DNA from 2 places in the Kitasatospora sp. NPDC059160 genome. Region 2 is predicted to be linked to the other one. Evidence: riboswitches for the same ligand, from Rfam matches in the RefSeq annotation. Region 2 holds a riboswitch; the other holds the start of a gene.
What was found. A riboswitch is a leader RNA that binds a small molecule or an ion and turns the genes downstream of it on or off. The one in region 2 is predicted to bind guanidine.
Positions count from the first base shown of each region.

Region 1: linked by a shared signal. The riboswitch ahead of ACFXOZ_RS03225 (MBL fold metallo-hydrolase) and the one ahead of ACFXOZ_RS11175 (DMT family transporter) in region 2 are both predicted to bind guanidine.

Region 1 covers NZ_JBHZCN010000005.1:35,282-40,993, forward strand. The annotation lists gene fes (enterochelin esterase) at 1-875, shown strand, start outside; guanidine-III (ykkC-III) riboswitch at 892-951, shown strand; gene ACFXOZ_RS03225 (MBL fold metallo-hydrolase) at 966-1,823, shown strand; gene ACFXOZ_RS03230 (hypothetical protein) at 2,016-3,011, shown strand; gene ACFXOZ_RS03235 (YceI family protein) at 3,111-3,662, opposite strand; gene ACFXOZ_RS03240 (Uma2 family endonuclease) at 3,787-4,191, opposite strand; gene ACFXOZ_RS03245 (hypothetical protein) at 4,188-4,772, opposite strand; gene ACFXOZ_RS03250 (DHA2 family efflux MFS transporter permease subunit) at 4,825-5,712, opposite strand, start outside.
Region 2 covers NZ_JBHZCN010000020.1:37,435-43,146, forward strand. The annotation lists gene ACFXOZ_RS11165 (hypothetical protein) at 1-459, shown strand, start outside; gene ACFXOZ_RS11170 (MFS transporter) at 467-1,906, opposite strand; gene ACFXOZ_RS11175 (DMT family transporter) at 2,003-2,317, opposite strand; guanidine-III (ykkC-III) riboswitch at 2,362-2,430, opposite strand; tRNA gene ACFXOZ_RS11180 (tRNA-Cys) at 2,511-2,582, shown strand; gene ACFXOZ_RS11185 (xanthine dehydrogenase family protein molybdopterin-binding subunit) at 2,754-5,084, opposite strand; gene ACFXOZ_RS11190 (2Fe-2S iron-sulfur cluster-binding protein) at 5,081-5,712, opposite strand, start outside.

The DNA of each region.
Region 1 (5,712 bases), on a different contig from region 2:
CCGGCACCACCCGCGCCGACTGGCTGCACGTCCTCGACCACGCCCGCCCCGACCCCCACGACACCGAACCCCGCCTGCCCGCCCGCGACGGCCGCCACCCCGCCTCCGTGCTCAGCCTGCCGCAGGCCCCCGCCCAGCCCTACGCCCGGCGGCGCGAGGACGTGCCGCGCGGGCGCACGCTCCCCCGTACGGTGGCCGGGCGGCGGGTCGACGTCCACCTCCCCGCCGGGTACGGACCCGGCCTCGGCCCGTACCCGGTCGCGGTACTGCTCGACGGCGAGATGTGGGGCGAGGTGCTCTCCGTCGGCGACACCCTCGACAACCTGACCGCCGACGGCGCGATCCCGCCCACCGTCGCCCTCCTGGTGCACACCATGGGCCCCGGCCGCCCCGACGACCTGAGCTGCAACCCGGCCTTCGTCGACCTCCTCGCCGACCGCCTCCTGCCCTGGGCCGCAGCGGAGTTCGACGCCACCGACGACCCGCGCCGGACCGTCATCGCCGGCCAGAGCGCCGGCGGCCTCACCGCCGCCTACGCCGCCTTCCGGCGCCCGGACCGCTTCGGCAACGCCCTCTCCCAGTCCGGCTCCTTCTGGTGGCCCGACGAGACCGAGTTCGACGCCGGCAGCGAGTGGCTCACCCGCCGCTTCGCCGCCGAACCCCACCGGGACGCCCGGTTCTGGATCGAGGTCGGCCTCCAGGAGTGGATGCTCCTCACCCAGAACCGCCACCTGCGCGACGTGCTCACGGCACGCGGCTACGACCTCCACTACCAGGAGTTCAACGGCGGCCACGACTACGCCTGCTGGCGCGGCGGCCTCGCCGACGGACTGGCGCACCTGCTGAGCCGGGCGTCGGCGAACGACCCGTGCTAGCGTCGCCGACGGCAGCGCGACGGCGCCCGCCCCGGACGAGATGTGCGCCGTACCCGGCCCGCCAAGACGACGCACACCCAGGGAGTCGTCATGACCGCCGCCGACGCACCGATCGCCCGTCCGCTGGACGTGCCGTGGATCCACGGCTCGCCGTCCGCGAAGCACGACACGGACCCGGAGATCCAGGTCCACCCGTACGACGAGAACACCGTCATCCTGCGGCAGAACAAGGCGGTGCACTACGAGGCGCCGTTCCTGTTCCTGCTCTTCGGGGCGGACCGGGCCGTCCTCATCGACACCGGAGCGACCGCCGAGCCCGCGTACTTCCCGCTCCGGGCGACCGTCGACGGGCTGATCGCGCAGTGGCTCACCCGCAACCCCCGCGACCAATACCCGCTGCTGGTCCTGCACACCCACCCGCACGGCGACCACGTCGCGGGTGACGGGCAGTTCGGCGACCGGCCGGACACCGCCCTGGTCGGCGCCGACCGGCCCACCGCCTGGGCGTACTTCGGCTTCGACCACGACCCGGAGGCCACCGCCCGCGTCGACCTCGGCGGCGGGCGGGTCCTGGAATGCCTGGCCACCCCCGGCCACCACCCGGCCGCCGTCACCTACTACGACCCGTGGACGGGCTTCCTGCTCACCGGCGACACCGTCTACCCCGGCCGGCTCTACATCGACGACTGGCCCGCCTTCGGCCGCAGCATCGAGCGCCTGATCGCGTTCACCCGGGAGCGGCCCGTCACGTACGTCCTCGGCTGCCACATCGAGATGACCCGCGAACCCGGCGTCGACTACCCGATCCGCACCACCCACCAGCCCGACGAACCCCCGCTCCAGCTCACCGTCGACCACCTGCACCGCATCCGCGCCGCCCTCGCCGAACTCGGTGACCGGCCGCGGCGGCACGCGCTGGACGACCTGATCCTCTGCCCCAACGACTGAGGGGCCGGGCGGTCACGCCGGCCCAGGTGGGCCGGCGCGGGTGCTGACGGCTGGCCCGTATCGGTGGTCTTGCACGCCTGACGACCGCTCGGCATAGTTGCGTCACATCCCGCCGAGCACATCCCGCGGAGCCGTTCACTCCCGAACTTGACATGAACAGGACGTATACCCCTCAGGAAGGAGTGTCCTCTCATGGCACGATCCGAGCGGGTCTCCCGCAGCCTGCGCCGCCTCCGGGGTGGTGGCCACGCCACGGTCGGCATCACCGCGGTCCTCCTCACCGCGATGCCCGTGACCTCGGCCCCGGCCGCCCCGCATCCCCCGCGCCCGATCTACGTCTTCGCCCACAACCTGAACTCCGCCGACCAGGTCGACAACGCCCTCGCCGCCGGCTACAACGGCGTCGAGGTCGATGCCGCGTTCAACGTCTCCGGCGCGTGCGGCGGCACCAGGCAGTGGGTCTCCTGCGACCCCGGCAACCCGGCGTCGGAGAGCGTCGACCCGGTCAACATCAAGCGGAAACGCACCGGCGCGGTATTCGACGCACTCGCCAACGCCCGGCGCAGCGGCAAGAACCTCGCGGCCGTGTGGGTCGACATCAAGTCGTCCACCGACGGCGACCAGCCCGCCCAGATCAGCACCCTGCGAGGCCTGGTCCGCGACAAACTGCTGGCCGCCGGGATCAGGGTGATGTACGAGGTGCCCTACTCGTCGAGCAGTGACGCCGCCTGGAACGCGCTCAAGCAGAACCTGGACCCCCTGGAGTCGACGGCCGTGACCGGCACCTACGCGCAGGTGCGCGACACCTTCTCCAGGGAGGGCGGCGGAATCCCCGCCAGGCACCGGTTCGCCACCGACGGTTCGGCGGTCTTCGCCACGTTGACCGGGACCTGCATGAAGACCAACGGCGACAAGGTCACGGGGCTCAGGGACAGCGTCGCCAACCGTGAGGCGGGGAACATCGCCGGCGTCTTCGCCTGGACCATGGGCTCCTCACCCGACGGTGCCGACTGCGCGGCACGGATGCTCGGCGAGATCGGGGTCAACGGCGTGATCGCCGGATCCCGGCTCTCGGACTACCGCAAGGAGACCGACACCGACGTCGCGGTGAACAACATCACGGACTGGGTCAAGAGGCACCCCGCCCAGGCGCGGATGGCCACCGTCCACGACACCCTCTTCGGCTGAGCCGAAGCCGCGGCGGCTCCGGCTCGGAACTGAGTCGGCGCTCCCTCCCGGACGGTGTTCGGGAGGGAGCGCCGGCTCGCCTCGCCTCTCTCCGCCTCGCTAGCTCTGCTTGATCGCGGAGATGTCGAACTCCAGCACCACCTTGTCGCCGACCAGCACGCCGCCGCCCTCCAGCGCCGCGTTCCAGGTCACGCCGAACTCCTTGCGGCTGATCGTCACCGAACCCTCCAGGCCCACCCGCAAGTTGCCGTACGGGTCCACCGCGTTGCCGGTGTACTCGAAGTCGATGGCCACCGGGCGGGTGGTGTCCTTGATGGTGAGGTCACCGGTGACCCGGTAGTCGGTGTCGGACTTGGCCTCGACCGAGGTCGAACGGAAGGTGATGTCCGGGAAGTTGGGGGCGTCCAGGAAGTCGTTGGTGCGCAGGTGCTGGTCGCGCTGCTCGACTCCGGAGTCGATGCTCTCGGCCTTGATCACCACCTGGCCGGTCGACCGCGTCGGATCGGCACCGTCCAGGTGCGCGGTGCCCTCGAACTGCCCGAACGCGCCCCGCACCTTGGTCACCATGGCGTGCCGGGCGACGAAGCCGATCCGGGAGTGCGCGGGGTCGAGGACGTAGTCCCCGGTGAGCTCGGGAAGCGAAACGGTCATCAGGTACCTCCAAGGGGTGGCCCGGGGTCCGGGCGTCAGCCTGCAAGGTGTCAGCCCAATGCAGTATCACCCCGCCCGCCGCGCGGCACCACCGTGCCAAGTTCCCGCCAACGGGTGAAGCCTCTCAGTCCCGGTACGGGACCAGCCGCGCCAGGTCCAGCTCGAAGCCGAACGGCTCGGGGATCCGGATCGTCTCGCCGAACTCCCGCTCGGTACGGGTGTGGTAGCGGTCGCGGTTCGGCTCCGAGAACAGGGTGACGGTCTTCTGACGCGGGTCGATGATCAGATAGAGCGGGAAGCCCATCCGCGGGTAGTCCCGGACCCTCCCCGTCCAGTCGTTCTCGGGGTTGGACGGGGAGACGACCTCGACCGCGATCAGCGCGAGCTCGGCCGGAATGGTGTGGCCTGCCAGGTCGATGACGCCCTCCGGCAGGTAGGTCAGGTCGGGATTGCGGACAGCACCGACTTCCGGCCACCGTACGGCGGCGGGCCGAGCGGACGGGCGGGCCTCCAGCCGGACCGGGGTCAGGCGTTGGCCTGGGCGTAATGGAGGCTGCCGCCCTGCGGGAGGAGGTAGCCGACGGTGCGGTGGGCCGGTGGGCGGCCGGCGAGGGTGGCGGCGTCGGTGCTGCCGGAGACCTCCCAGCCGACCAGGGCGAGGGGGAAGGACACGGTGCGGTGGGCCTCGGTGGCGACGGCGGCGAGCCAGTCGTCGAGGGCGGCCGACCGGTAGGACATCAGACCGGCCCGGGCCGGCACCCCGGCCGCGTCCAGGGCGCCGGTCGGGACGTAGAAGTCGAGCCAGTCGCTGCCGTCCTCCTCCCGGACGACCATGCACCCGCACACCACCAACTGCCCCTCCGGCAGCCGGACCCGGCCCTGGAGATGGCCGGTCCCGGCCAGCGAGGCGAGGGTGCACGGGGCCTCCGGCTGCTCCTCGGGTTCGGCGTCCCGGCCGGTGACGCAGCCCTCGACGCCCGCTGCGGTCCAGACGGCGGCGAGGGCGGCCGCCAGCCGGTCGTCGTCACCGGTGGGGCCGACCTCGATGGCCAGTTCGTAGAACCCGCCGAGCCAGTTGCCGGGCTCGCGGAAGGAGGCAGCGTTCGTCATCCCCCGATGATGCACCAGGACTGACCTGCGGCGCAGCCGCGTTCCGGGCCCCTCAGCCCTCCGGGGGCGGGGGTGGGCCCTGGGCCGGGAGGCGGCGGGCGAGGAGGGCTCCGGCGGCGACCAAGGTGGCGGTGAGGGCCAGGGCGAGCCGGTAGGGGGCGGGGTCGGCGCCGTCGCCGAGGGCGCCGATCAGGGCGGCGGTGGCGGCGATGCCGATGGCGCCGCCGAGGGTGCGCAGAATGGTGAACAGGGCCATCGCCCTGCCCATGGCGGGCGGCGGGACGTCGGCGAAGCCGGCGATCTGGACGGTGAGCACGGCGGTGCCCAGCACCAGTCCGACGGCGAACATCAACGCCCGTACGGCCCAGGGGTTCTCGGCGAGGCCGAGGGCGGCGAGGATCGCCGCGGCCAGCAGCAGGGCGGGCAGGGCGAGGCGGCGCGGGCCGAGCCTGGGCAGCAGCCGGTCGACCACCTGGGAGGCGGCCATCAGGCCGATCGCCTCGGGGAAGACGCTGAGCCCGGCGTCCAGGGCGGTGGCGCCGCGGGCGGCCTGGTAGAGCAGCGGCAGCACGAACAGGGCGCCCATCAGACCGGCCGAGGTGAGCAGCGCCAGCCAGCTCGCCGCGCCGTAGGAGCGGTCGGCGAGCAGCCGCAGGTCCACCAGCGGTTCGGGCGAGCGGAGCTGGTTGCGTACCGCGAGCCCGAGCAGGGCGGCTCCGGCGAGGCCGCCGAGCCAGACCGCCGGTGCCGTCCAGCCGTGGGCCGGGCCGAAGCCGAGGGCGTAGGTGAGCAGGCCGAGGCCCGGGGTGGCGAGCAGGAAGCCGCGGGTGTCGAAGCGGCCGGCCGGGGGTTCCGGTTCGGTCCGCAGGGCGGCCAGGCCGAGTGCCACGGCGGCGATGCCGACCGGCAGGTTGACCAGGAACAGCCAGTGCCAGGAGAG
Region 2 (5,712 bases):
CCGCTGCAGTCCATCCCCTTCCCCGGGCACACCTTCCAGGTGCTGTCGATGGACTACAACATCATGTTCAACCAGTGCGGCCCCAACACCAAGGCCGACCCGGCGCTCTACCCGGGCTTCCAGGCCCAGGCCCGGGACTCCTACCTGATGGGCTTCGACCGCACCTACAACAGCAACCGTGCGCCGTACATCATCGGCAACCACTTCGAGGAGTGGAACGGCGGCATCTACATGAACGCCGTCGAGGACGTGCTCAAGTCGATCGCGGGCAAGCCCGAGGTGCGGCTGGTCTCCTTCCGCCAACTGGTCGACTGGCTGGACGCCCAGGACCCGGCGGTGCTGCGCAAGCTCCAGGGCCTCGGCCCGGGCCAGTCCCCGGCCGGCGGCTGGGAGGCCTTCCTCGGCACCCCGGCCGCGCCGCCGGCCGCCTCCCCCTCCCCCACCGCCGCCGCGTCCTGACCCCGGGTCAGGCCCGGACCCGCACCCGCCCGGCGAGCAGCGCCCCCAGCGCCGCCACCGCGGCCATCACCAGCAGGATCACCGCGAAGGCGCCGGGCGAGCCGTCGGCCCCGGCGCCCTCGTGCGCCGCGGCCAGTGACCCGCCGCCCAGCGCCGCGAACAGCACCCCGGCCAGACCGGTCAGCAGCACGTTGCCCAGGGCGTCGCTCATCTGCAGCGCGGCCGAGTTGGCCCCGGCGTCCTCGGGCGCGGAGAGCTTCATCATCAGCACGCTGACGCTCGCGACCGTCAGCCCCATCCCGATGCCGCCGACGCCCCAGGCCACCGAGGCCACCCAGGCCGGGACCGCCGGGACCAGCACCAGCGCGGCGGCCGCGATCGCCACCGCCGTCAGCACGAAGCCGCCCCGGATCATCGCCTCGCGGTACCGCTCGGCCCCCGGGCGGCCCTGCAGCCAGGAGCCCAGCGCCCAGGTCAGCCCGCCGCTGGTCAGGGTGAGCCCGGACAGGGTCGGCGAGAGGCCGCGCTCGGTGGTCATCATCAGCGGGACGAAGGCCTCGGCGCCGAGGAACGCCCCCGCCGCCAGCCCGCGCAGCAGGATCACCGTCGGCAGCCCGCGCCCGGCCCGCAGGGTCCGCTTCGGCAGCAGCCCCAGCACGGCCGGGGCCAGCAGCGCCGCACCGGCGACGCCGGGGAGCAGCCCGACCAGGTCCCGGCGCTGGCCGGCGTACTGCAGCAGGCCGGCGCCGACCGCCGCCATCGCGGCCAGCAGGGTGCGGCGGCGGTCGAAGTCGGCGCCCTTGAGCACCGGGTGGTCCCGCTCGGAGCGGGCCAGCGCCGGGCCCATCACCGCCAGCGGCAGCAGGATCAGCACCGGCACCGCCAGGAACACCCAGCGCCAGCCGAGGTGCTGGGTGACGGCCCCGGAGACCAGCGGCCCGACGATCGAGGGCAGCACCCAGGCCGAGGAGAAGGCGGCGAACACCGCCGGCCGCAGGCGCTCCGGGTAGGCCCGGCCGACCACCACGTACAGCGCGACGATCACCAGCCCGCCGCCCAGCCCCTGGATCGCCCGCCCGGCCACGAACACCCACATGCCCGGCGCCGTCCCGGCCACCACCAGGCCCGCGCCGAACACCGCGATGCCGGTGAACAGCGGCTGGAGCGGGCCGCGCCGGTCGCACCACTGGCCGGAGACGACCAGGGCGAACAGCGTGGTGGTGAAGTAACCGGAGAAGGCGAAGGCGTACAGCCCCAGGCCGTCCAGCTGCCGGGCCGCGGTCGGCATCGCGGTGTTGACGGCGGTCGCCTCGAAGGCGATCACCAGCACGACCGACACGATCCCGAGCGTCAGGGCCCGGAAGCGGCCGCTCATGACCCCGCCCCCGGGGTCAGCTCCGGAGGGTATCGAGGGGGAGTCGACCGAGGTGGGGGAGGCAGTGGTCATACGTAACATCGTAAGAGCCGTCCGCGTCCTTGACTCCTGACCGGAGTCCCTGACCGGGTCCGTCGCAGGGCCTAGGACCGGCCCCGGGGGCAGGCGTCAGTGCAGCACCTTGAGCCCCACCACGCCGCAGACGATCAGCAGCAGGCAGCCGATCCGGGCCATGGTCACCGCGTCGCCCAGGACGGCCATGCCGTAGACCGCGGTGCCGACCGCGCCGATGCCGACCCAGACCGCGTAGCCGGTGCCGATCGGGATGGTGCGCATCGCGTACGCCAGCCCGCCCATACTGAACAGCAGCGCGACGCCGAAGACGAGGCTGGGAACGAGGCGGGAGAAGCCCTTGGACGATTCCAGGGCCACTGCCCAGACGGTCTCCAGGAGACCCGAGACGATCAGAACGAGCCAAGCCATGACGGCCGTACCTCCGCAGTCCACAGCGGCCGGATTGCCGCTGAACTGCGCCGTCTTGTCGTCACCGGGTACGACGCGCTCGTCCGGGGTGGCGGGGAATCAACCACCTGCTCCGACCGTAGCACACATTGCCACACAGAATTTACACAACGTCATTGACCCCATTCGGCCGGTCCGCCATCCTGAATTCACTGGCCGTGTGCCCGAGTGGCTCAGGGAATCGTCTGCAAAGCGATGTACGCGGGTTCAATTCCCGCCACGGCCTCGAAAGGGGAATTGCCGGTCGACCGAAGTCGACCGGCAATTCCGCATTTCCCGTTCCGTTTCCGGCCGGCCCGACGGCCCGACCCGACCGCCCGGCCCGACCCGACCCGACCCGACCCGACGACCCGACGGGCACCCGCGGCGGCGGGGCCCGACGGCCGAGGGCGCCGGCTCAGGCCGTGACGGCGTCCTCCGGGCGGATCGGCAGCCGGCCCACCGGCAGCCCGGTGGCGGCCCGGACGGCGGCGGCGACCGCCGAGGGGGCGACCACCGCGGGCACCGCGCTGACCGCCTTGGCCCCGAAGGTGGCGACCACGTCCCGCTCCTCCAGCAGCGCGGCGATCCGCACCTCGGGAGTGTCCAGCGAGGTCGGCAGCCGGTAGCCGGTGAGCGAGGGGTTGGTCATCACCCCGCCCGAGGTCTGGAGGTCCTCCATCAGCGCCAGTCCCACGCCGTGGGCCACGCCCGCCTCGATCCGGTCCTCGATCTGGCGCGGGTTCAGCGCCCGGCCGACGTCCTGGGCGACGGTCATCTCGACCACCCGGACGGCCCCCAGCTCGATGTCCACGTCCACCACCGCGCGCATCGCGCAGAAGGAGATGGAGACGAAGGCGTCGCCGTGTCCGGACTCGTCCAGCGGCTCGGTCGGGTGCGGGCGGCACTGCGCGGTGGCCCAGAGCTCCTTGCCCTCCAGCGCCTCCGCGACCGGCATGCCGAGCACCCCGTCGTAGGAGGTGATCTTGCCGTCGGCGATCTGCAGCAGCTCCACCGACATCCCGAAATCGGCCGCGATCGGCTGCAGCAGCTGGTGGCGGACCATCAGCGCGGCCCGCTCGACCGCCCCGCCGGAGACCCAGGTGTGCCGGCCCCGGGCGGAGGGCCCGGCGATCGACTGGTCGCTGTCGGCCGGCGCGATGTAGACCTCGCTGACGCCCAGCACCGTCTGCACGATCTGCCGGGCCAGCGTGGCGAAGCCCTGCCCGGCGTCGACGGCCGCGCAGATCACCGTGGCGTGGTCACCGCTGACCCGCACGGTGGCGGTGGAGACCTCGTCCTCGCCCTCGGCGCCCAGCATGTGCACCATGCCGACGGCGTAGCCGATCCCGCGCCGCACCGCGGCCGGGTCCCCGGCCCCGCCGGGACCGCCGGGCAGCAGCCACTCGGCGTCCGGGTCGTCCACCGGCAGGGCCGGCAGCGGCTCGGCGGCCACCGCGTCCAGCAGCGCCTTCACCGGGGCGGGGCAGGTGACGGCCTGTCCGGTGGGCAGCGGGTCGCCGGTGGACATCGCGTTGCGGCGGCGGATCTCCACCGGGTCCACGCCCACCCGGGCGGCCAGCTGGTCCAGCTGCGACTCGTACGCGAAGCAGGCCTGGAGCGCGCCCTCGCCGCGCATCCGCCCGGCCGGCGGGTTGTTGGTGCGCACCGCCCAGGCGTCCACGAACACGTTGGGGCAGACGTACGGGCCGACCGAGAAGGCCGTCGCGGCGGCCAGCGCCTCGGCGGAGACGTCGGCGTAGGCGCCGCCGTCCAGCAGGATCTGCGCCTCCACCTTCACCAGGGTGCCGTCGGCGTCGGCGTGGTGGCGGTAGCGCAGCAGCGCGGGGTGGCGCGAGGTGTGGGTGTGGAAGGACTCCTCGCGGGTGAGGGTCATCTTCACCGGGCGGCCGGTGCGCAGCGCCAGCAGCGCCAGGGTGACCTGGAAGGAGAGGTCCTCGCGGTCGGTGGTGGCGCCGGGCACGCCGGTGACCACCAGGCGGACCCGGTCCGGCTCCAGGCCGAGGCACGCGGCGGTGCGGTCGCGGTCGCCGTGCGGGTCGGTGGAGGACAGGTGCAGCTCGACGCCGCCGTCCGGGCGCGGCACGGCCAGCCCGGCCTCGGCGCCGAGCGGGGCCGGGTCCTGCCGGCCGACCTGGTAGAGGCCCTCGACGATGATCTCGCCGGCCGCGTCCGGGTCCCCGGTGCGCAGCGGCAGGTGGCGGAACAGGTTGCCGTCCGGGTGCAGCGCCGGAGCGGTGAAGGCCTGCTCGGGGTCGGTGACCGCCTCCAGCGGCTCGTAGTCGACCGCGATCAGGCCGACGGCCAGCCGGGCGGTGTCGGGGTGGTCGGCGGCGACCGCGGCGATCGGCTCGCCGTGGTGGCGCACCACGCCGGCGGCCAGCACCGGGCGGTCGGAGACGATCGGGCCGGCCGGGGCGCCGTCCGGCAGGCCGTCCGGGCCGGGCGGCAGGTCGGCGGCGGTGACCACGGCGTGCACCCCGGGCAGGGCGAGCGCGGCCGAGGTGTCGATGCCGCGGATCCGGGCGTGCGGGTGCGGCGAGCGCAGCACCGCGCCCCACAGCAGCCCCTCGGCCCAGAGGTCGGCCGCGTACGGGTAGATGCCGAGCGCCTTGGGCAGCGCGTCGCTGCGCAGCGGGGAGCTGCCCAGGCCGAAGGGCTCCGGTCCGGCGCCGCCCTCGCCGCCGTCCTGCTGGAGTGCTGCGCCGATGTCGGTAGGCGACGTCATGATGCGTGGTCGTCCTCGGGGAGCCGGATGCCGTGGGCGGGGGTGGCGCCGTAGGGGACGCCGGTGGTCGGGACGCCGGCCTCGGCCGGGGTCCCGTGCGGGTCCGCGTACGGGGTGCCGTGCGGGGGCGTGCCGTCGTGGACGGCGCCCGGCAGCGGGGTGCCGTGCGCGGGGGTGGGCTCGTAGACCGGGGCGTCGTAGCCGGTGTCGTAGCCGGTGTGCTGCTGGTGGCCGTCCGGGTAGCCGGCCGGCACGTAGGTGCCGTGCGCGGGGGTGGCCTGGTAGGGCTGCTCGGGGTAGCCCTGCGGGTAGTACACCTGGTCGCCGACGGCCTGGGCGGGGATGCCGGGCTGCATCCCGGTCAGCGCGGAGGTGTCGTACACGCCGGTGTCGTAGCCGCCGTCGCCGTACGGCTGCTCGGCGGGGGCCTGGGCCGGCTGCGGGGCCTGGGCCTGGGCGGGCACCGGGGCGGGGGCCGGTTCGACGGGCGGCTGCGGGACGTGCTCGATCCAGGCCTCGGAGTCGGCGTAGACCGGCGGTTCGACGGCCGGCTCCGGCTCGACGGCGGCGGCCGGGGCGCCGGTCCCGGCCGCCGGGGCCGCGGTGCTCCCCTCGGCGGCCGCGGCGG